DNA from 3 places in the Micromonospora sp. NPDC053740 genome. Region 2 is predicted to be linked to each of the others. Evidence: riboswitches for the same ligand, from Rfam matches in the RefSeq annotation. Region 2 holds a riboswitch; each other region holds the start of a gene.
The links. Region 2 has a riboswitch for cobalamin ahead of AB0K35_RS24135 (ribonucleoside-diphosphate reductase subunit alpha). Riboswitches for the same ligand answer to the same signal wherever they lie in the genome.

Region 1 (7,905 bases), on a different contig from region 2:
TCGCGCAGACGCTCCACCCGCAACAGGTCCGCGGCGGCGAGCAACCCCTCGGCCAGCGGCGTACGCCCTCCGGTGGGCAGCTCGGCCAGCCGGGTCGAGGCGGCCAGCACCGACGAGGTCGCCGGCAGCAGGGTCCGGGCGCCGCCACCCCGAAACGCGATCACCGCGACCTTGTCGCGCCGCTGGTACGCGTCGGTGAGCAGGGCGAGCACCGCGTCCTTCACCGTGGTCATCCGCTGCCGGGCGCCCATCGAGCCGCTCGCGTCCACCACGAAGAGCACAAGGTTGCCCTCGCGCCCCTCACGAACCGCCTCCCGCAGGTCATCACGGCGCAGTCGCAGCGGACCGGTGAGCCGGCCCCGGGCCGCCTGGTGCGGCGCGGCGGCGCGGATCGTGGCCGGCAGGTGCAGCGCGCCGACCCGACCCGCCGGCACCCGGGCGCCGGTGGTGCGGCCCCGACCGGTGCGGGCCCGTGACCGCCGGCCCGGCACCCCGTCACCCAGGCCGGGCGCGGTGAGCACCCGCGCCTTCAGCCCACCCCGGGGTACGGCCACCGGCTCGGACTCCGCGCCGCGGGTCGGGTCGCCGTCACCGGCCGCCGACTGCCGGCCGTCAGGCGTGCGCGCGTGCCGACCGTCGCCGCTCCGGTCGCCGGCCGGGCTCTGCGGCCAACCGTCGCCCCGGTCGCCCGTCTGACGCTGCGGCCAACCGTCGGCACCGTCCGGTCCGTCGCCGCGCGCGTCCGGGCCAGCGCCGTCACGCGCCGAGGACTGCCCAGCCGTCTCGGATTCACCGAGGTCGCCGTGCTGCGGCCCGCCGCCACTCGGGCCGTCGCCGTCTGGTCCACCCCCGTTCGGGCCGCCGCCACCGCCCGGCCCACCGCCCTGTGGGCCACCGCCACCAGCCGGGCCGCTGCCGTCGGGGCCGGCGTCGTCCGGGTCGTCGGGGTGCGCGTCCTGGGCGCGCTGCAACGCCTCGTCGAGGCGCTTCTCGTCCAGCCCCGGGGTGTCGAACGGGTCGCGGCGACGACGGTGCGGCAGCGCCAGCCGGGCGGCCACCCGGACGTCGTCGATGGTGACCCGGTCCCGGCCGTGCCAGGCGGCGTGCGCCAGAGCGGTACGGGCGGTGACGATGTCGGCCCGCATCCCGTCCACGTCGAACGCCGCACACACCTCGGCGATCTGCCGCAACGCGGCGTCCGGCAGTCGCACCCCGGGAAGTCGGCGACGGGCGGCGGCCACCTGGCCGGCGATCTCCGCGTCGGCATCGGCCCAGCGGGCCGCAAAGCCCACCGGGTCCGCGTCGGCGGCCAGCCGCCGACGGACCACCTCGACCCGGACCTCCGGATCCCGGCTGGCACCCACCTCCACGGTGAGCCCGAACCGGTCAAGCAGCTGCGGGCGCAGCTCCCCCTCCTCCGGATTCATCGTGCCGACCAGCAGGAACCGGGCCGCGTGGCTGACCGACACGCCCTCCCGCTCGACGTGGCTGCGGCCCATCGCCGCCGCGTCGAGCAGCAGGTCGACGAGGTGGTCGTGCAACAGGTTGACCTCGTCGACGTAGAGCACACCCCGGTGCGCGGCGGCGAGCAGGCCCGGCTCGAAGGCGCGTACCCCCTCGCCGATCGCCTTCTCCAGGTCCAGCGCCCCGACCACCCGGTCCTCGGCGGCGCCCACCGGCAGTTCAACGAGACGGGCCGGGCGGATCTCGGCGGCGGTGTCGGTCGGATGCGGGCCGTCCGGGCAGGCCGGGTCCGGCTCGGCCGGATCACAGCCGAAACGGCAGCCCGCCACCCGCCGCACCGGGGGCAGCAACGCGGCGAGAGCCCGCACAGCGGTGGACTTGGCGGTCCCCTTCTCACCCCGCACCAGCACCCCGCCGATCGCCGGAGAGACCGCGTTGAGCAGCAACGCCAGTCGCATGTCGGCCATGCCGAGCACCGCACTGAACGGGTAGATCGTCACTGCGTCCTCTTTCGTTCGCGACTGCGGGGCTCGCACAACCGGCTCACTCCTCGCGCTCACAGCGCCCTCTTTCGTTCGCGACTGCGGGGCTCGCACAACCGGCTCACTCCTCGCGCTCACACCCGGTCCTCCAGGTCGCCCTCACTGGCCAGGTACGTGTCGCGCAACCGGTCGAGGGTGGCCGGCTCCGGCTTGGCCCACAGCCCCCGGTCGGCGGCCTCCAACAGCCGCTCGGTGATGCCGCGCAACGCCCACGGGTTGGACTTCTCCAGGAACTCCCGGGTGGTCGCGTCGAAGAGGTACGCGGCGGCCAGATGCTCGTACATCCAGTCGTCGACCACACCCGCTGTGGCGTCGTAGCCGAACAGGTAGTCCACTGTGGCCGCCAGCTCGAACGCGCCCTTGTAGCCGTGCCGGCGCATCGCGGCGATCCACTTCGGGTTGACCACCCGGGCCCGGAACACCCGCCGGGTCTCCTCGCCCAGCGTGCGGGTGCGCACGTCGTGCGGCATCGCCGAGTCACCCACGTACGCCTGCGGTGACGTGCCGGTGAGGTGGCGGACCATCGCCACCATCCCGCCGTGGTACTGGAAGTAGTCGTCGGAGTCGACGATGTCGTGCTCGCGGGTGTCCTGGTTCTTCACCGCCACCGCGATCCGGGCGAACGAGCGTTCCATGTCGGCACGCGCCTCCCGCCCGTCCAGGCCCCGGCCGTACGCGTAGCCGCCCCACACCGCGTACACCTCGGCCAGGTCGGCGTCGCTGCGCCAGGTCCGGGCGTCGATCAGGGGCAGCAGCCCCGCGCCGTACGCGCCAGGCTTGGAGCCGAAGATCCGGGCGGTGGCCCGCCGCTCGTCGCCGTGTTCGGCGAGGTCTGCGGCGACGTGCGCCCGCAGGTAGTTCTCCTCGTCCGGCTCGTTGAGGGCGGCGACCCGCCGGACGGCGTCGTCGAGCAGCGCCACCACGTGTGGGAACGCGTCGCGGAAGAACCCGGAGATGCGCACAGTGACGTCGACGCGCGGGCGGCCCAGCTCGGCGGTCGGCACCACCTCGATGCCGGTCACCCGCCGGGACCTGTCGTCCCAGACCGGCCGGCAGCCCAGCAACGCGAGGACCTCGGCGATGTCGTCGCCCTGGGTCCGCATCGCGCTGGTACCCCACACTGTCAACCCCACCGAGCGGGGGTACGCCCCGGTGTCAGCCAGGTGCCGGGCCAGCAGCGAGTCGGCGAGGGCCACCCCGACGTCCCAGGCGTTGCGGCTGGGGATGGCCTTCGGGTCGACGGAGTAGAAGTTGCGGCCGGTGGGCAGCACGTTCACCAGGCCCCGGGTGGGTGAACCGGACGGGCCGGGCGGCACGAACCTGCCGTCCAGCGCGCCGAGGGTGTTGGTCAGCTCGTCGGTGGTCCGACCCAGTCGGGGCACCAGCTCGGTGGCGGCGAAGTGCAGCACCGCGGCGACGTCCGGGATCGACTGACCGGTCACCTCGGTCACCACCGCGTCAACAGTGTCCACTGCCCAGTCCAGGGTCTCCATGCCGATGACCAGCCGCCGGGCCAGCACCTCGATGAGGTCGATCGCGTCGGCGGCGGTGCCGGCCGGCCCGTCCACCACGTCGGTCAGCGCCGCAGGCAGCGCCAGTCGCTGTCCCGGCGACGCGAGCAGCTCCTGCTCGTCGAGGGAGTACGCGACGGCGAGGGCCTGTCGCAGGCCGGGCAGGGCCCGGGCGCCACCCCAGATCTGTGGGGCGCGCAGCACCGCCAGGACCAGGTTGACCCGTGGTTCGCCGGTGGGCGCGTCGGCGAGGATGTGCAGCCCGTCGCGGATCTGCACGTCCTTGACCTCGCACAGGTACCCGTCGAGGTGGAGCACGAAGTCGTCGAAGTCGTCGGCGTCGGGCATCGCCTCGGCGTGCAGGTCGTGGTGCAGCTCGGCGGCGCGTACCAGGTCCCAGATCTGGGCCCGCACGGTGGGCACCTTCGCCGGGTCGAGGGCCTGCACTGTCGCGTACTCGTCGAGCAGTTGTTCCAGTTTGGCGAGGTCGCCGTAGGTCTCGGCGCGGGCCATCGGCGGGACCAGGTGGTCGACGACCACGGCGTGTGCCCGCCGCTTGGCCTGGGTGCCCTCGCCGGGGTCGTTGACGATGAACGGGTACACCAGCGGCAGGTCACCGAGGACCGCGTCGGGGGCGCAGTCCGCGGCCAGGCCGAGGCCCTTGCCGGGCAGCCATTCCAGGGTGCCGTGCTTGCCCAGGTGCACCACGGCGTCCGCGCCGAAGCCGCCGTCCGCTACCGGCGCGGTCAACCAGCGGTACGCGGCCAGGTAGTGGTGGCTGGGCGGCAGGTCCGGGTCGTGGTAGATGGCGATCGGGTTCTCCCCGAAGCCCCGAGGCGGCTGGATCAACAGCACCACGTTGCCGAAGCGCAGCCCGGCGAGCACGATGTCGCCGCCCTCGGTGTACAGCTCGCCCGGCGGCTCACCCCAGTGCTCCCGCATCCGCTCGCGCAGCTCGGCCGGTACCTCGTCGAACCAACGCCGGTACGTCGTCCCCGGTATCCGGGCCTCGGCGGCGGCCAACTGCTCCGGGGTGAGCCACTCCACGTCGTGACCACCGGCGGCGATCAGGGCGTGGATCAGCGCGTCGCCGTCGTCGGGCGGCGGCGCGTCACCCAGGTCGTAGCCGGCCTCGGCCAGCGCGGCGAACAGCCGGACCGCCGAGGCCGGGGTGTCCAGCCCGACAGCGTTGCCGACCCGGGAGTGCTTGGTGGGGTACGAGCTGAGCACCACGGCGACCCGCTTGTCGGCGTGCGGCACGTACCGCAGCCGGGCGTGGCGCACCGCGATCCCGGCGACCCGGGCGGCCCGCTCGGGGTCGGCGGCGTATACCGAGAGCCCGTCGGCGTCGATCTGCTTGAACGAGAACGGCACTGTGACGATCCGACCGTCGAACTCGGGGATGGCGACCTGCATGGCGGCGTCCAGCGGGGACAGGCCGGCGTCGCTGTCGGCCCACTGCGCGCGGGTGCTGGTGAGGCAGAGCGCCTGGATGACCGGCACGTCCAGGGCCGCCAGGGCGCCGACGTCCCAGGCGTCCTCGTCGCCGCCACCGGAGGCATCCGCGGCGACCGCACCGCCGGCCGCGAGCACCGTGACCAGCAGCGCGTCACAGCGGGCGAAGAGCCCGAGTGGGCCGGCGCCCGCGGTCAGTCCGCGCAGCGAGCCGCAGAAGATCGGCAGCGGGTTGCCGCCGGCCTGGTGGACCGCGTCGGCGAGCACGTCGACGAAACCGGTGTTGCCGGCCAGGGCGTGTGCCCGGTAGAAGACGATCCCCACTGTGGGCCGGTCCGGGTCGGTGGGGTGGTCGCCGTGCACGCCGTACGCCGGGGTGGGCGCTGGTGCGGCGAACCCCTCGCCGGTGAGCAGCACCGTGTCGGAGAGGAACCGGGCCAACTGCCCGAGGTTGTCCGGACCGCCCTCCACCAGGTACGCCAGCGACTGGGTGACGACCCCGGACGGCACTGTGGAGATGGCCATCAGCTCCGCGTCGGGCAGCGCCTCACCGCCGAGCACGACCGTCGGCACGCCGGTGGCGAGCACCGCGGCGAGGCCGTCCGGCCACGCCTGCCGACCGCCGAGCAGCCGTACGACGACGAGGGCGACCCCGTCGAGCAGGGCGGGCACCTCGTCGGCGGCGACTCTGGCGGGGTTGGCCAGCCGGTAGTCGGCACCGCTGGCGCGGGCGGCCAGCAGGTCGGTGTCGGCGGTGGACAGCAGCAGGATGCGCACGGCAGGCTCCGGAAAGTGACGCCCTGGGCCCTCAGGGGGGCGACCGGGCGATGCGGGTGGGTTCGGCGTCAGCCGGTACGACGGCCCGGGCGAACGGCGCACCGACGCGTGCGTCGGGGCCGGTCAGCGGCGGGCGATCAGCTCAGCGGTGCCGGTGGCCGATGTCCCTGGAGCGCGCTGCCTGGAGCGCAATACGACGATGATCGTCGATGAATAAGACGCTATGCGTCATCGGGTCCTCCTCGGGTGTCCACGCCCTGGGGTACGTCCCGACGGCCGAAGTATCCTGGCTTCCGGATCGACGCTCTCCCCCGGCCTTCCAACCGCAGACGCACGGCCGTGACTCACGAGGGGGGATCGCTCCCCGGTGACAGTGGCGGGACCGCGTCGGAATCGCACCGACTTCCTTCACTGCCGTCAGGCCGCGAATGCTGCCACACCCTCGCGCCGCCGGTCAACGCCGGTCCCGCCCTACCAGACGGACGGAACCCATCGGGCTTCAGCGATTGGTGCGAGCGCGAATCGGCATGCCGCAATGCCCCCGCTCAATGCCCGACGTCCTTTGCTCTGCTTACCTATAGGCACCAGTGACGCTCCGTTCCTGGTGCGCATAGGTAAGCAGAGCAAAGGACGTCCGAACGAACTCTGGCCTGCGCCGATCATCCGGCAGCGCGGCGTCGGCCGACACCATCACCTGGGATCGGCGAACGCCCCACCAGTGTCCGCGATCAATCCCGGGGAGGGCATCAGGCCCTGTCACCTCACCCGAATTCCGGCGGGTGCAGGCCCGCGCCACCGCTTCGCGCGCACCCGCGCCGGCCCAGCCGCGCTGACCTGGCCTCAGCGGGCGTGGCGTTCCGGGTGGGCCCGGCTCCAGGTCCGCATCCGTTCCGGGTAGCCGGTGCGCGCCGCCTCGTACAGCGGCACCGCGTGCTTGCGGGCGATGGTCCCAGCCGCGCGGGGCGTTCCGGTACGACGGCGGATCCACTCGCCGTCGTGGGCGATCGCCATCACCGTGGTGTCCGTCGCGGTCGTCTCCGGTTCCAGGTAGAACTCCACCCCGCGCCGGGTGGCGACGAACGCCTCCAGCGCCGCGAGGTCGTCGCGGGTCGCCTCCCGATCCAGCTTCGTCGGGGTCACCTCGGCGCCCCGTGACCGGCGGTTGAACCAGCTCATGCCCGGCCCCTCTCCTCGACGTCCCTCCAGTGCAGCACCGGTTCCTGGCAATACGCTGCACGCCGGATGGGAGAGAGCTGACCTGCGTCGGGATATCCGGGTGGAACCCACGGCGGGTGGGCGGTGTCATGAGTGTGATCCGAAACGGAGGCTCCCCTGGACGACGAGGCGCTCGTCACCCGCGCTCGGGCGGGTGACCTGGAGGCGTACAACCTCCTGGTCGCCCGGCACACCGCGTCCGCGTACCGGACGGCGGTGCTGCTCGGCGCGGGCTCGGACTCCGAGGACGTCATCCAGGAGGCGTTTGTGAAGGCGTACCGGAAGCTGTCCCGTTACCGGGGTGACGCGTCCTTCCGGTCGTGGTTGCTCGCGATCGTCACGAACGAGACCCGCAACCTGCACCGCTCCCGTGGTCGGCGCGACGGGCTCGTGCTGCGGGCGGCGGCAGCGGACCCGACGTCCGAGGTCGCCGAGGACGACGCGGTCGGCGCGGTCCTCGCCGGTGAGCGCCGGGCGTCGCTCGTGCAGGCACTGCGACAACTGCCGGTACGGGACCGCGAGGTGATCGTCTGCCGCTTCTTCCTCGATCTCACCGAGGAGGAGACGGTGTCGGCTCTGGGCTGGCCCCGGGGCACTGTGAAGTCGCGCACGTCCCGGGCGCTGGCGAAGCTTCGCGGCCTGCTCGACCGTGAGGAGGTCCGGCATGGGTGACCTCGAACGGGAACTGCGCGACCTGTCCGCCTGGCTGGACACCCCCGATCCGCCCGACGTGAGCGCCCGCGTCCGCGTACGACTCGGCACGCCCGCGCCCGCGCCCGCGCCCCGGCGGCGACGGTGGCGGTCGCTCGCCGCGGTCGCGCTCGTCGCCCTGCTGGTGGCGCTGTTGCCGCCGACGCGGGCCGCGATCGCCGACGTCGTCACGGGGCTGCTGCGCTTCGCCGGGGTCAGCATCGCCACCTCACCCACCCCGACGCCTCCCG
Region 2 (7,905 bases):
GTACGCCGGATGCGCGCCGAAGTCGCGCGCCAGGTCGGCCGAGGTCTCCAGCGCGGTCAGGTACAGCTCCTCGCTGATCAGGGTGGACAGCTCCCGGGCGGCCGGCGAGTCGAACGGCAGCCGCAGCGCGAAGAAGACGTCTTGTAGGCCCATCAGCCCGAGTCCGACCGGCCGCCAGCGGGGGTTGCTCGCCGCCGCCTGCGCGGTCGGGTAGTAGTTGATGTCGATGACCCGGTCGAGGAAGGTCACCGCGGTCCGTACCGTGGCGCGCAGCCGCTCCCAGTCGATGCCGCCGGCGGTGAGGTGGGCGGCTAGGTTCACCGAGCCGAGGTTGCACACGGCGGTCTCGGTGTCACTGGACACCTCGACGATCTCGGTGCAGAGGTTCGACAGGTGCACCACGTTGCCCGGCTCGGCGGTCTGGTTGCAGAGCCGGTTGGCGGCGTCCTTGAAGGTCATCCAGCCGTTGCCGGTCTGGGCGAGGGTCCGCATCATCTTCCCGTACAGCTCCCGTGCCGGGACCTGCCGCACGTAGAGACCCTGCGCCTCGGCCTGGCGGTACGCGGCGTCGAACCGCTCGCCCCACAGGTCGGGCAGCTCGGGCACCTCGTGCGGGTCGAACAGCGACCACGGCTCGTCGGCCTCGACCCGCCGCATGAACTCGTCCGGGATCCAGTTGGCCAGGTTGAGGTTGTGGGTGCGTCGGGCGTCCTCGCCGGTGTTGTCCCGCAGTTGCAGGAACTCCTCGATGTCCGGGTGCCACGGCTCCAGATAGACGCAGGCCGCGCCCTTGCGTCGGCCACCCTGGTTCACAGCGGCGACGCTCGCGTCCAGCGTGCGCAGCCACGGCACGATGCCGTTGGACTGCCCGTTCGTGCCCCGGATCAGCGCTCCCCGGGAGCGCACCCGGGAGTACGCGATGCCGATGCCACCGGCGAACTTGGACAGGTTGGCGACCTGGGCGTACCGCTGGTAGATCGAGTCCAGCTCGTCGAGCGGGGAGTCGACCAGGTAGCAGGAGGACATCTGGGTGTGCCGGGTGCCGGAGTTGAACAGGGTCGGTGAGCTGGGCAGGTAGGCCAGGCTGGACATCAGCCGGTAGAAGTCGACAGCCTCGTCCGCCGTCCGGGACAGGCCGCAGGCCACCCGCAGCAGCCAGTACTGCGGGGTCTCCAGCACCAGTCGGCTGATGGGGTGGCGCAGCAGGTAGCGGTCGTACACGGTGCGCAGGCCGAAGTACTCGAACCGGCGGTCGCCGTCCGGGTCGATGGCGTGGTCGAGCGTCGCGGCGTGTGCGGCGACGAACGCGGCGGTGTCGTCACCGATCAGGCCCTCGGCGTGGCCGACCCGGATCGCCGCGCTGAACGAGGTGATGCCCTGTCGACGCACCTCCTTGTCGACGTAGCCGGCCAGCAATCGCGCGGCGAGGCGCGAGTACTGCGGCTCCTCACCGATCATCTCGGCGGCGGTCTGGATGGACAGCCGGTCAAGTTCGGCAGTGGTCGCGCCGTCGTAGAGCCCGCTGATGGTGCGGGTGGCCACCCGCATCGGGTCGACGTCGGTCAGGTCGTCGGCCCACCGCTCGATCGCCCGGACGATCTTGTTCACGTCCACGGGTTCGGTGCCGCCGTCGCGCTTGCGGACCTGCATCGGCGTCCGCCGCGCTGTCGCGTCGCCGCTGGCCGGGACTACCTCGGTGACTGTCACCACTCGCTCCTCGGAGTTCGAGACCTGGTGGCCCGGACGCAAGGAGACAGACACCGACGGACGCCACGCCAGCCCGGCGTGGGTCAGGTGGCGTCAGCCGTCCCACGCGGCCTCGGACCGCCGCGCCACCCGGATGCGGGTACGCGGCGCGCTGGCAGGTCTTCGGACTCGCGGGCACGACCGGGCTCGCCGGTCTCCTACTGGCCGTCGCTTCCCAGGCCGATTGATGGCCCAGTGCTGATGACGGCGGTCGTTCCCACTCACCGCTGCGGGACAGTCCCGGATTTCCACCGGGTTCCCTGTTGCCTCGACCGCCCCGGATGAGCGGCCGAACCAGCTGCGCTCGACACCATATATAGGGACGCAGCCGTTGTCACACCCCACATGTCGGTCTCGGGCGTGTCGGTGGCCGACTCGGTGACCACCGTCACCACCCCGGCCGACAACACCCCGTCGACCGACGCCAGGCACCGGAGACGGGGCCCTGCGCGCTGGTGTCGACACTCGACAGGGATGTGGCGTATCGAGGCCACGGTGCCGCAGACCGCACCCATATGCCACTGCCTATGCCTTGAGGTGGGCTGAACGCCCGATCTCCACGGGCTCGCCACCCTGCCACCTTCGCCCGTCAACGGGCACGATGGACGGTGAGGCGGATCGACCCGGCGAGGCAAACATCATACGTCTGCGGGCCCACGGTGATCGACATCGTTGACGGGCTGGAGCGGCGCTCCGTATACTCCCTGTGATCATCTGATCTTTAGCCTAGCCGGGCGAGGAACGCATGCCGCAGATCACTGCCGTCACCGTCGAAGACGTCCGCTTCCCCACCTCCCTGACCGCTGACGGGTCAGACGCCATGAACAAGGACGGCGACTACTCGGCGGCCTACGTCGTCCTGCACACCGACGGCGTCGACGGCGTGGGCGCGCCACTCGCGGGGCACGGCCTGACCTTCACCATCGGTCGAGGCAACGACATCGTCGCGGCGGCGGCAGTCCACCAGGCACAGCTTCTGGTGGGCCTGGACGTGGCGACGATGGCAGCGGACATGGGCGCCGTCTACCGCCTCCTCACCTCCGACTCGCAACTGCGTTGGCTCGGGCCGGAGAAGGGTGTCGTCCACCTGTCCCTGGCGGCCGTGTTGAACGCGTCGTGGGACCTGGTCGCCCGGGTCGCCGACAAGCCGCTGTGGCGGCTGCTCGTCGACATGTCCCCCGAGCAACTCGTCGACATCGCGGACCTGCGCTACCTGTCCGACGCGCTGACCCGGGACGAGGCACTGGCCATCCTGCGGGCCAAGGAGGGCACGAAGGCGGCCCGCCTCGCCGAGCTCGACCGGACCGGCTACCCCGCCTACACCACCTCGGCGGGTTGGCTCGGCTACGGCGACGACAAGCTGCGCCGGCTGTGCCAGGAGGCGGTGGACACCGGCTACGGCTACGTCAAGCTCAAGGTGGGCGCCAACCTCGACGACGACATCAGGCGATGCGCGATCGCGCGGGAGATCCTCGGGCCGGATCGCAACCTGATGATCGACGCCAACCAGGTGTGGGACGTCGGTCAGGCCATCGACTGGGTCACCGCCCTCGCCCAGTTCAAACCACTGTGGATCGAGGAGCCGACCAGCCCCGACGACATCCTGGGCCACGCGGCCGTCCGCCGCGCCGTCGCTCCGATCGGCGTCGCCACCGGCGAGCACTGCCACAACCGGGTGATGTTCAAGCAGCTGTTCCAGGCCGAGGCCATCGACTTCTGCCAACTGGACACCGGCCGCTTGGCCAGCATCAACGAGATCGTCGCCGTGCTGCTGCTCGCCGCGAAGTTCGACGTCCCGGTGTGCCCGCACGCCGGCGGTGTCGGGCTGTGCGAGATGGTCCAGCACGTGTCGGTGCTCGACTACGTCGCGATCTCGGGGGACCTCACCAACCGGGTCACCGAGTTCGTCGACCACCTGCACGAGCACTTCACCGATCCCTGCATCATCCGGGACACCGGCACGGGCAGCGGATACGTTCTGCCCAGCCAGCCCGGCTACTCCACCCGGATGCGTCAGGAGTCGGTAGCGCTCTACCGCTTTCCCGACGGCCACTACTGGGCGACGACAGACCCGACTACCGTGTCATCTCCGGAGGCGGCGTACGTGATCGCGGGTGGGAAGGCCACCCTCACCGGCCGCTAGGGGGATCATGTCTCGCACTGACGAAGTGGTCAACGGCATCAAGCGGATGATCCTCGAAGGGCAGTTCAGGCCCGGGGACCGGTTGCCCATCGAGAAGGACCTCGCCGAGCAGCTCGGAGTCTCGCGGGGGTCCCTGCGCGAGGGGATGTCGGCGCTGTCGATCCTGGGCATCGTCAACATCCGCCAGGGCGACGGCACCTACGTCACCAACCTCGACGCGCCACAACTGCTGGCCCCGATGGGTTTCGTCGTGGACTTCCAGGGCCAGGGCGACCCCCGGCACATCCACACCGTTCGCCGGCTGCTGGAGTGCGAGGCCGCCTGCCTGGCGGCGACCAGGATCACCGACGAGGCCCTGGCCCAGGCGGGTGACCTGCTCGAAGAGGCAGCCCGGTTGATCGGCCAGTCACCGCCGGACCACGAGCGGATCATGGAGATCGACATCGCCTTCCACCGGATCATCGCGGTGCACGCCGAGAACCCGGTGCTCGTCGGTCTGATCGAAGCCTTCGCCGGGCGCACCATCCGGGGCCGGCTCTGGCGGAGTCTGCACGAGGAGGGCGCGGACCTGCGCACCCATCACGAACACGTGGCGATCCTGAAGGCCCTCGTGGCGCGCGACCCGGAGCGGGCGCGCACCCGGATGGCGAACCACCTGATCGGCGTGGAGGAGTCGTTGCAGGGGTTACCCGACGACGCTGACGCCAGCGTCGAGACGGCCCGGTCGTGACAGCCGACCCTCACGACTGCACGTCGAGCAGCCCCTCGTCGTACAACGCCGTCCAGAGCTGATCCGGGACGTCGACACCAGTTCGACGCAGGGTCTCGGTCACCTGGGCCTCGTCACGCATGCCGACGACCGTCGAGACCACGGCCGGGTGACGACGGACGAACGCCAACGCCGCCTGGGGCAGCGTGACGCCGTACATCTGGCAGACCCGCGCTATCCGGCGGGCCTGATCGATCACCTCCGCCGGCGCCTGCTGGTAGTCGTAGACGGCGTCGGGCGGCGGAACGTCCCGAGCCAGCAGCCCGGAGTTGTAGACACCGGCGACCACCACACCGACGTGGCGGGTCTGCGCGACGGGGAGCAGGTCGGTCAGCGCGCCCTGCTCCAGCAGTGTGTACCGGCCGGCGCACATCACCACGTCCACGTCGGTCTCGGCCACGAAGCGGGCCAGCATCGCGGACTGGTTCATCCCCGCCCCGACGGCACCGATCACGCCCTGCTCCCGCAGCTCCACCAACGCCGGGATCGCCTCGCGCGCGGCCTGCTCCCAATGCTCGTCCGGATCATGCAGATACACCACGTCGATCCGGTCCAGGCCGGTGCGCCGAAGGCTCGCCTCCAGCGAACGGCGTACGCCGTCGCGGCTGAAGTCCCAGACCCGGCGATGATCGGCGGGAACGTCGAACCCCTCCGGATCCCGCCGGTGCGCCGTCTCCGGTGATGGCACGAGCAGCCGGCCGACCTTCGTCGACACCACGTACTCGCCGCGCGGACGGGAGCGCAGGGCCGCGCCCAGGCGCCGTTCGGACAGGCCCAGCCCGTAGTGCGGTGCCGTGTCGAAGTATCGGATGCCGCCTGCCCACGCGGTGTCCACGGCGGCGGCGAACTGCTCCTCCGACGTCGCCCGGTAGAGATTGCCGCCCTGGGAGGCGCCGAAGCCCAGTGGGCTCAGCCGCAGCGGCGGCCCGACGCCGCTGCGGGCCGCCGAACGGGCGGGGTCGCGCGCACCCCGCTGGACGACAGCGGTCACCGCTCGTCCCGATCCACGTTGGTGCTGCCGGTCATCGCCGCGACCAGATCGTCGGTGGTGACCTCGTCGGCGCGGAGTTGGGCAGCGCGCCGACCGAGGCGCAGGACCTCGACCCGGTCGGCGATCTCGAGCACCTGCGGCATGTTGTGGCTCACCAGCACCACCGACATGCCGGCGTCACGGGCCCGCCGAACGACGTCGAGCACCCGCCCGGTCTGGACCACCCCCAGGGCTGCTGTGGGCTCGTCGAGGATGACCACGTTGGTTGCCCAGATGATGGCGCGGGCCACCGCCACGCACTGCCGCTGCCCACCGGAGAGCATCGCGATGGGGGTGGTGACCCGGGGGATCCGTACGCCGAGTTCGTCGAGGGCGGCGGCGGCGCCCTGGCGCATGGCGCGTTTGTCCAACAACCCGAGCCGGCCGAGTGGCCCGGAGCGGAGGATCTCCCGGCCGAGATACAGGTTGGCGGCCACGCTGAGGTCGTCGGCGACGGCGAGGTCCTGGTAGACCGTCTCCACCCCGGCCCGTCGGGCATCGACCGGAGTGGAGAACTGGACCGGGCGGCCGCCCACCCGGATCTCGCCCTCGTCGGGCGGGTGCACACCGGACAGGGTCTTGATCAGCGTGCTCTTGCCGGCGCCGTTGTCACCGATCAGCGCGACGACCTCACCTCGGCGGACCGTGAAGTCGGCGCCACGCAACGCCTCGACGTGCCCGAACCGCTTGACGACGCCGCGGGCTTCGAGGACCGGCGGTTCCGCGTCGGTGGGTTGCTGATCGCTGTCCGCGGTGGCCGTGGGGATCGCGCCCATCACTGCACCGGCGGGTTGGCGCAGCTGGGCTCGAGCACCGCCTTGATCTCCGCCGAGTCGATGTTCTCCTTGGTGACGAACGTGACGCCGGTGTCGGCCGATGCCAGCGGCGCCTTGTCCCGAAGGTGCTTGACCATCTTGTCGACGCCGAAGTAGCCCATCTTGAACGGGTTCTGCACTACCAGCGCCGAGATCTGGCCGTTGCGTACCCCGGCGATCTCGTCCGGTGCGGCGTCCCAGCCGATGATGACCACCTTGCCGGACTTGCCGGCGGCCTGGATGGCCTGCGCGGCACCGAGCACGCTCGGCTCGTTGGCCGCGAAGACGCCGGCGAGCTTGGGGTTGGCGGTGAGGATGTTCTCGGTGACCCGTCGGGCCTCGTTGACGTCACTGCGGCTCGGCTGCTGGCCGACCAGCTTCAGGTTGGGGTACTGGGCGAGGCCGGCCTTGAAGCCGTCGACCCGCTCGGTGTTGGTCTGCGATCCGGGCTGGAACTCGACGAGCGCCACCTCGTGGTTGCCGGGGCCGAGTTCGGTGGCGAGCAGCTTCGCCGCCTCGGTCGCCGACGCGCGGTTGTCGGTGGCGAAGAGGGGCACGTTCGACGGCTGCGGGCTGGTGCCAGAGTCGATCATGGCGACCGGGATGTTGGCGCTGAGCGCCTTGTCGGTGGCCGGTGCCAGCGCGCTGGAGTCGGTCGCCGCGTAGACGATGCCGTCGACCTTCTTGGTGACGAAGTTCTGGATCAGGTTGACCTGGCCCTCGACGTCGGTCTCGGTGGTCACCCCGTCCCACTGGACGGTGACGTCGCCCGCGCGCTGCGCGGCGCACTCGGCGCCCGCCTTCACCGTGTTCCAGTAGTCGGCCCCGACCGCCTTGGGTACGACGGCGAGCTTCAACGGGCCGCTCGCGTCCTTGGTCGCGCCGTCGCCGCCGTCACGGACCTCGACCCCGCCGCAGGCGCTGAGCAGGGCGGTCGCCGCGGCCGCGGCCAGGATCGCCTGCGCACGCAGGAGTCGTCCTCGCGTCCGCCGGCTGGTGGTGGTGTGTGCCATGGTGTGTGTCCTTCCTCGTTCGGACTCTCGGAATGGCATGTCAACCCCGTGATTCCAGCCGCCGGCGGCGGTACTGGTCGAAGTAGACGGCGGCCCAGATGATCACGCCAACGATCACCTGCTGGTAGTGGATGCTGATATCGAGCAGGACGGCGCCGTTGCGGACCAGGGCGATGAGGAACGCGCCGATGATGGTTCCGACGATCCGGCCCTGCCCGCCGAACAGGCTGGCCCCGCCGATGACGGCGGCGGCGATGACGTCGAGTTCCAGCGAGATCCCGTAGTTGGGCTGGCCGGAGTTGACCCGGGACGCCGCGATCATGCCGCCCAGCCCGACCAGCACGCCGGCCAGCACGTACACCCCGGTCAGGTGTCGCCCGACCCGGATG
Region 3 (7,905 bases), on a different contig from region 2:
ACCAGCGGCAGTTCCCCTTCCTGCCGAGCTTCGGGCCCAGTGGGTTGCCATTCGAGATGAATGCCTTGCTCTCGCGCTTGAGACCTACCAGCCGACTCGTCACCTGAACGCTTCCAGCCGCACCCGGCTCCGGTGACCTGCGCATTGCTCGAATGCGCGGTAGTCGACAGTGGCGGCCGGTCTCGTGGTAGCAACCTCATCGCCTGGCCGCCTGAACGATGTCCGGGCCGCCGGTGTGCGGCGGCGGGAGGGAGCCGGGGTAAGGCCGCGGCGGCGCCGCCACGCAGCACGGCAGGGCGCTCCCTCCCAGCCGGCACACCAGTCAGGACGGTTCATAGGCCAGATTGGGTCGCAGCCATCGTTCGACGTCGGCGACGCTGGTGGCGCGGCGGGCGGCGTAGTCTTCGATCTGGTCCTTGCCGATGCGGCCCACAGTGAAGTATTTCGCCGCCGGGTTGGCGAAGATCAGCCCACTGACGCTGGCTGCCGGCGTCATCGCGAAGGACTCCGTCAGGCTGATCCCGAGCTCGTCGGCCTTCAGCAGGTCGAACAGTTCCCGCTTCTCGCTGTGGTCTGGGCTTGCGGGATAGCCGAGCGCCGGTCGGATGCCCCGGAAGCGTTCGGCGTGCAGGTCGGCGAGGTCCGGCATGGCGTCTGGTTCGAACCAGTCGCGGCGGGCCTTCAGGTGGATGTACTCGGCGAAGGCTTCGGCGAGCCTGTCGGCCAGCGCCTTGACCATGATTGCGCGGTAGTCGTCGTGCTGGGCCTCGTAGTAGGCGGCCAGGGAGTCGGCGCCGTGGATGGTCACGGCGAAGCCGCCCAGGTGGTCGCCGTCGGGGGCCACGTAGTCGGCCAGGCAGCGGTTGTCGCGGCCGGCCGGTTTGACCGTCTGCTGGCGTAGCATCGGCAGGCGCACCCCGTTGCCGAGGACGATGTCGTCGCCCTCGGAGCGCGCGGGCCAGAAGCCGTAGACGCCTCGGGCCTGGAAGGAGTCGTCCTTCGTGATCTTGTCCAACAGTGTGTTGGCGTCGTCGTAGAGCTCGCGGGCGACCGGCTGGTCCAGGATCGCCGGGAACTTGCCCTTGAGTTCCCAGGCCAGAAAGAGGAACTGCCAGTCGATCATCTCGCGCAGCTCGGGAAGGGTGGGCTGGACCGTCCGCCGGCCGGTGAAGTCCGGGGTCGGCAGGTCGGTGAAGTCGACCTCCTCGCGGTTGGCGCGAGCCTCAGTCAGGGCGAGCATCGGCTGGGAGCGCCGGTTGGCATGCGCCTCGCGCAACTGCTCCTGCTCGACGCGGTTGGCGCGGTCCAGTTCGCGGGCCCGGCCATCGTCGAGCAGGTCGGACACCACGCCGACGACCCGGGACGCGTCGAGCACGTGCACTGTTGTGCCGTCGTACGCGGGGGCGATGCGCACGGCGGTGTGTTGACGCGATGTCGTGGCCCCGCCGATCAGCAGGGGCATCTTGAGGCCGCGGCGCTGCATCTCGGCGCCGACTGCGACCATCTCGTCGAGCGATGGCGTGATCAGGCCGGACAGGCCGATGGCGTCAGCTCCCTCGGCGACGGCCGTGTCCAGAATCCGGCCGGCCGGAACCATCACGCCCAGGTCGATGACCTCGTAGCTGTTGCAGCCCAGGACCACGCCGACGATGTTCTTGCCGATGTCGTGCACATCGCCCTTCACGGTCGCCAGCACGACCTTGCCCTGCCCGCGGCCCGGGTCGATCCGGCCCTCGAGGCGGGCCTGCTCCTTCTCGGCTTCCATGAACGGTTCGAGGTAGGCCACTGAGCGCTTCATCACCCGGGCGCTCTTGACGACCTGCGGCAGGAACATCTTGCCGGCGCCGAACAGGTCGCCGACGATCTTCATTCCGTTCATCAGCGGACCCTCGATGACATCGAGGGGTCGGGCGAGGCCCTGTCGGGCCTCCTCCGTGTCCTGTTCGATGAAGTCGACGATGCCGTGGACCAGCGCGTACGACAGCCGCTCGTGCACCGGCGCCTCGCGCCAGGACAGGTCGACCGCACGCTTCGTGCCGGAACCGGTAACGGTCGACGCGAAGGCGACCAGGCGGTCGGTGGCGTCCGGGCGCCGGTCGAAGATCACGTCCTCGACGAGTTCGACGAGGTCGGCGGGGATATCGGCGTACACGGCGAGCTGGCCGGCGTTGACGATGCCCATGTCCAACCCGGCGCGGACAGCGTGCAACAGGAACGCGGAATGCATGGCCTCGCGAACCACGTCGTTGCCGCGGAAGGAGAATGACAGGTTGGAGATGCCTCCGCTGGTGCGGGCACCCGGGCAGCGCGCCTTGATCAGCGGGAGGGCGTCGATGAAGGCCTTCGCGTATCCGTTGTGCTCGGCGATCCCGGTGGCGACCGCGAGGACGTTCGGGTCGAAGATGATGTCCTCCGGCGCGAACCCGACCTGCTCGACGAGCAGATCGTAGGCCCGGCCGCAGATGGACACCTTGCGTTCGGTGGTGTCGGCCTGGCCCTGTTCGTCGAAGGCCATCACCACCACGCCGGCGCCGTAGTCGTGAATTCGGCGGGCCTGAGCCAGGAATGCCTCAGTGCCCTCCTTGAGGCTGATCGAGTTGACCACGCCCTTGCCCTGCACGCACTTGAGGCCGGCCTCGAGGACCGACCACTTCGAACTATCGATCATCACTGGGATCCGGGCGACCTCAGGCTCGGTGGCGATGAGGTTGAGGAAGGTCGTCATGGCGCGCTCGCTGTCGAGCAGGTCCGCGTCCATGTTGACGTCGAGCAGGTTGGCGCCACCGCGGACCTGCTCCAGGGCCACGTCGACCGCGCCCTGATAGTTGTCCGACTCGACGAGCCGGCGGAACTTGGCCGAGCCGGTGACGTTGGTGCGCTCACCGATCATCACGAACCCGGTGTCGGGTCCGATCGCGAACGGTTCCAACCCACTGAACCGGGTGGTCTGCGGCAGGGCGGCGACCGTCCGTGGCGGTGTGCCGGCCACGGCGGCGACGATCCGGGCGATGTGCTCCGGTGAGGTGCCGCAGCAACCGCCGGCGATGTTGAGCAAGCCGGACGCGGCAAACTCGCCGAGCAGGCCGGCGGTCTCCTCCGGCGTCTGGTCGTAGCCGCCAAAAGCGTTCGGCAGACCGGCGTTGGGGTGACACGCCACGTAGGTGCCGGCGATCTTGGAAAGCTCCTCGACGTGCGGGCGCATCTCGGCCGCGCCCAGCGAGCAGTTCACGCCGACGACCAGCGGATCGGCCCGCTCTATCGAGCGCCAGAAAGCCTCCACGGTCTGCCCCGACAGGGTCCGGCCGCTCAGGTCGACGATGGTCACGGAGATCCACAGCGGCAGCTGCGGCGCGACCTCACGGGCCGCGGCGATTGCGGCTTTCGCGTTCAACGTGTCGAAGATCGTCTCGATCAGAAGCAGGTCGACACCGCCCTCGGCCAGGGCCGAGATCTGCTCCGCGTACGCCGCGCGCACTGCGTCGAAGTCGACGGCACGATACGCCGGGTCCTCCACCCGCGGCGACAGCGACAGCGTCACGTTCAGCGGCCCGACCGAGCCGGCCACGAACCGGCCACCGAACTCGTCCGCCGCCTGCCGGGCCAGCCGCGCGCCCTGAACGTTCATCTCACGAACCAGTGACTGGAGCCCGTAGTCGGCCTGGCCGATGCTCGTCGCCGTGAACGTATTGGTGGTGGTGATGTCGGCGCCGGCGGCCAGATACCGCCGGTGTACGTCCAGAATGACGTCCGGTCGGGTGAGGTTGAGCAGGTCGGGATCACCGCTGACGTCCTGCGGATGGTCGACAATCAGGTCGCCCCGATAGTCCGCGGCGGTGAGCTGCGCGCCCTGCAACATCGTTCCCCAGGCGCCGTCCAACACCAGAACGCGCTGGGACATCAGCTGCCGCAGCGACGATGCGGTGTCTTTCTGGCTCAATAACGCGCTCAAGCGGTCGCCTCCGAAGCTCGGAGGCGCCCTTGTCGAAGAGATGGGGGCCGAGCGTGGCGGGCTCCGCCCGTCGCAGCGCCTCTCGACCCGACAGGCAGATGCTACCCGACCCGTCCGCCTGGAGGTCCCCGTACGGCGTCGGCGTCTGGCCGCCACGGTCACGCGCCATGCCCGATCGTGACGAGCCCACGCCCATCACTGGCGATGCGGCGCCGGGGCCTCCCATGTTCGTCGGGACCGTTATCGTGTGCGGTGGCACAAACGTTGCGAGGTGCCCTGCGCGAGTGGGGAGAATCGGGAAGCCGGTGTGAGTCCGGCACGGGCCCGCCGCGGTGACCGGGGAGCTGCCACCCACGCGTACCAGACGCAGCCACTGACCCTGCGGGGTTGGGAAGGCGGGTGACCAGCGTAGATCCGGGAGTCCGAAGACCGGCCTCGCGTCATCGCCCCCTCAGGGGCACGAGCGCAGCGGGAGCCTGCCTTGGACACCGGCCTCTACGAGACCATCCACCGCCGCCGGGACGTACGTGCCCAGTTCACCGGGGCGCCGATCCCCGACGAGACGTTGAACCGGGTCCTCACGGCGGCGCACGCCGCGCCGAGCGTCGGCCTCTCCCAGCCCTGGGACTTCATCCTGGTCCGCGATCCCGAGCTGCGGCAGGAGTTCCACCGGCACGTGGAGCGGGAACGGGACACCTTCGCGGCCACTCTCGAGGGTGCGGCGGCGGAACGCTTCAACCGGATCAAGATCGATGGCGTACGGGAGTCGACGATGTCAGTCGTCGTCACGTACGACCCCGAGCGGGGCGGGCCGGCCGTGCTCGGCCGTCACGCGATCGCCGACGCCGGCCTCTACTCGGTCTGTCTGGCGATCCAGAACCTGTGGCTGGCCGCAACCGCCGAGCAACTCGGGGTCGGCTGGGTCTCGTTCTACCGGGAGCCGTTCCTACGCGACCTGCTCGGCATCCCGGCCACCGTCCGCCCGGTGGCGTGGCTCTGCCTCGGCCCGGTCACCCATCTGGAGCAGACGCCGGACCTGGAGCGGCACGGCTGGCGCCAGCGAAGCCCGGTGTCATCGGTGATCCACCACGATCGTTGGACGACGGAGTGACCGAGTGGTTGTGGCGGCGCTCCCGCGCCAGGCAACCGGCGTGCATGTTCGAGGCGGACCCACGCCACCAGTCAACCCGTGAGCCATAACCCGGGGCACGGCACCATCTCGCCACGCGGCACCGGCAGCGGTCGATCGGGGAGCACGCCCCCGATCGCCGCGCCTTGTCAGCGGCGGCAGAAGAGCTCAGTTGATCGCGCATGTTCGGAAGGTGGTGGGATCCGGCGGGGGCCTGGTCGGGCTGTGGCACGGTGGATTGCTGAGCGACAACAGCGCGCTTCGGACTCCCTCTTTTCCGTTCGCTCGGTTCAGGCGTATCGCGGTGCGTCACGTTGACGCTCATAGTCGGCGACCGTCGGGACGGCGGGCAGGACGAGCAGCAGGACCAGGTACGGCACTGCCAGTAGTCCACCGGTGAGCACGGTCAACAGCAGCACGACGGTTCGTACCCAGTCGACGCGGAACCCGCCGTACGCCGCGATCCCGAGGCAGAGGCCGCCAAACCATTTGCCTTCATCGATCCGGCGCCAGAACCGGCCACGCGACCTCCCCTCGGGTGAAGGCGGCGAGGGGCGTGCGGGGCTCACCGGCCCGAGCTCAGCCAGGATCACTGTCATCTGGGCACCGGTCACCGAAGCGTCGCCCAAGCCTGTGAAAGCGCTCAACCGGTCGCCGATCGCGCACTCGAGATCTCGGACGATCTCGTCAGCGTCTGGGTCGGAGCGCAGCGCGCTCCGCGCATCGTCGAGGTACCGCCGCAGGGCGTCGCGTGCTTCGCTGGTGGCCGGGAAGGCCGCGACATGCCCGGTGAGGCGAATGGATATCGGCTCAGTCATGGGTCATCGTCCAATCGAGTCAATGACGTGGGTCAGCTCGTTCCAGTACTCGCGGAACGCGGCAAGCTGGCCTCTGCCGGCATCCGTCAAGGAGAAGTACTTCCGGGGCGGTCCTGACGGCGACTCACGCCACTCGTGGTGCACAAGCCCGTCTCGCCGGAGTTTGCTCAGCAGCGGGTACAGCGTGCCTTCCTGCGCGGGGAAGCCTGCCTCCTGCAGCGCGGCGAGGATTTCCGCCGCGTACCGCTGCTGGGACTCGACCGCAGCCAGTACGAGTGGTTCGAGCAGGCCGCGCCGCAAGGCTACGAGCTTTGGATCGGTCTGCATGATGCTACCTTGCCAGAGCAAGGTACCTGTTGCAAGATGGAGCACCTGCGGGCTCCGGTCCGCGCTGTGCGGGTGAGTTCTGGCCGGGATCGGCAGGGGCTCTTCGGCAGGAGCCGACGCCGCCCTACCGCCTCCGCCGGTCGTGGCAGCATGGCTTCGGTGACTGCCGCTATCGACTGGCACGACTGGCACCTGCCCTACGACGACGACACATCGCCGTTGTCGCGGAGGCTTCGGCTCGTTCAGCAGCACATCAGCGAATGGCTTGACCACCGGCCGGACTCCTCGCTCCGGATCGTCAGCGTGTGCGCGGGACAAGGGCATGACCTCATCGGCGCCCTTGCGTCGCGGTCGGACGCCGACCGGGTATGCGCAGAGCTGATCGAGTACGACCCTCGCAACGTGGCCGCCGCCCGGATGGGCATCGCCGCCGCTGGTCTCAACGGGATCACCGCCACCCAAGCCGATGCTGGCGACTTCGCCGCGTACCGCAGGGCCGCCCCTGCCGATTTGGTCGTTCTCGCCGGGGTGCTGGGCAATATCAGCGACGGCGACGTGCGAGCAACGATCAACGCCTTGCCGCGGCTGTGCGCAGCCGACGCAACCGTGATCTGGACCAGGACGCGCCGCAGTCCCGACCTCACCCCGGCGATACGCGGCTGGTTCACCGACGCCGGCTTCGCCGAGGAGGCATTCCACGCACCACCTGACGTGCTGTTCTCTGTCGGCGCTCATCGGTTCCACGGACAACCTCAGCAGGCGCGACCCACCGGCAGAATCTTCACCTTCACCGCGTGAGTGGCCGATCGCGATGGCTATATGTCGCCGCGAGGTGATCACAGTGCCCTGCCCGGCGTGCCCGACCTGTTCCCACGGGCACGGCCTCACTGTCCGCCGTCACGGACGCCACGCTCATCAGCGGCAGATCCGGACGCGTCGGATCGGTACGGGCCGTGCGGGCCACCGGTAGGTTTGCCCGCATGTCACCGATCCCGACGCCGCTGCTACCCGAAACCCGGCGCGCGCTGGTTCACCGGCTGGCCACTGGTCAGGTAGCGGGCCGGGCGCCTTCGGTCGTCGCTGCCGTGGTGCGTGATGGCCGTCCTGTGTGGGTGGACGGGTGGGGAACTGTGGACGGCAGGGTGCCGGATGGCAACCTCCAATACCGGATCGGCTCGATCACCAAGACTTTCCTGGCGGTGCTGGTGCTGCGCCTGCGCGACGAGGGGCGACTCGCGCTCACCGATCCACTGGCCGAGCACCTGCCGGGCACGGCGGCGGGCCAGGCCACGGTCGGTGCGCTGCTGGCGCACACCGCTGGGCTGATCGCTGAGGCGCCCGGCCCGTGGTGGGAGCGAACCCCGGGCACGCTACGGCCCGACTTGGCCGACGTGCTGGGCAGCGATCCGCAGGTGCATCCCGCCGGACAGCGCCACCACTATTCCAACCCCGGCTATGCGCTGCTCGGCGCGCTGGTGCAGCGAGTTCGGGGGCAGGCCTGGGGCGAGGTGCTGCGGCGCGAGGTGCTGGAGCCGCTCGCGATGACCCGCACGACCCTGCTGCCCGTCGCGCCACACGCCACGGGCTGGGCGGTGCACCCCTGGGCCGATGTGCTTCTGGCGGAGCCGGCCGTGGACACCGGTCTGATGGCGCCTGCCGGGCAGCTGTGGTCGACCGCGACG

Region 1: another riboswitch for cobalamin. It lies ahead of cobN (cobaltochelatase subunit CobN); the one in region 2 lies ahead of AB0K35_RS24135 (ribonucleoside-diphosphate reductase subunit alpha).
Region 3: another riboswitch for cobalamin. It lies ahead of bluB (5,6-dimethylbenzimidazole synthase); the one in region 2 lies ahead of AB0K35_RS24135 (ribonucleoside-diphosphate reductase subunit alpha).

The regions. Positions count from the first base shown of each region.
Region 1 is NZ_JBFASO010000010.1:92,928-100,832, reverse strand. Features, by position in the region: gene AB0K35_RS24925 (VWA domain-containing protein) at 1-1,931, opposite strand, end outside; gene cobN (cobaltochelatase subunit CobN) at 2,081-5,749, opposite strand; cobalamin riboswitch at 6,029-6,158, opposite strand; gene AB0K35_RS24915 (hypothetical protein) at 6,590-6,925, opposite strand; gene AB0K35_RS24910 (RNA polymerase sigma factor) at 7,181-7,636, shown strand; gene AB0K35_RS24905 (DUF4367 domain-containing protein) at 7,629-7,905, shown strand, end outside.
Region 2 is NZ_JBFASO010000009.1:309,789-317,693, reverse strand. Features, by position in the region: gene AB0K35_RS24135 (ribonucleoside-diphosphate reductase subunit alpha) at 1-1,650, opposite strand, end outside; cobalamin riboswitch at 1,843-2,060, opposite strand; gene AB0K35_RS24130 (enolase C-terminal domain-like protein) at 2,492-3,889, shown strand; gene AB0K35_RS24125 (FadR/GntR family transcriptional regulator) at 3,897-4,619, shown strand; gene AB0K35_RS24120 (aldo/keto reductase) at 4,630-5,649, opposite strand; gene AB0K35_RS24115 (ATP-binding cassette domain-containing protein) at 5,646-6,464, opposite strand; gene AB0K35_RS24110 (ABC transporter substrate-binding protein) at 6,464-7,516, opposite strand; gene AB0K35_RS24105 (ABC transporter permease) at 7,557-7,905, opposite strand, start outside.
Region 3 is NZ_JBFASO010000001.1:967,653-975,557, forward strand. Features, by position in the region: gene metH (methionine synthase) at 323-3,937, opposite strand; cobalamin riboswitch at 4,202-4,402, shown strand; gene bluB (5,6-dimethylbenzimidazole synthase) at 4,431-5,060, shown strand; gene AB0K35_RS04270 (PspC domain-containing protein) at 5,369-5,896, opposite strand; gene AB0K35_RS04275 (PadR family transcriptional regulator) at 5,900-6,223, opposite strand; gene AB0K35_RS04280 (class I SAM-dependent methyltransferase family protein) at 6,383-7,021, shown strand; gene AB0K35_RS04285 (serine hydrolase domain-containing protein) at 7,204-7,905, shown strand, end outside.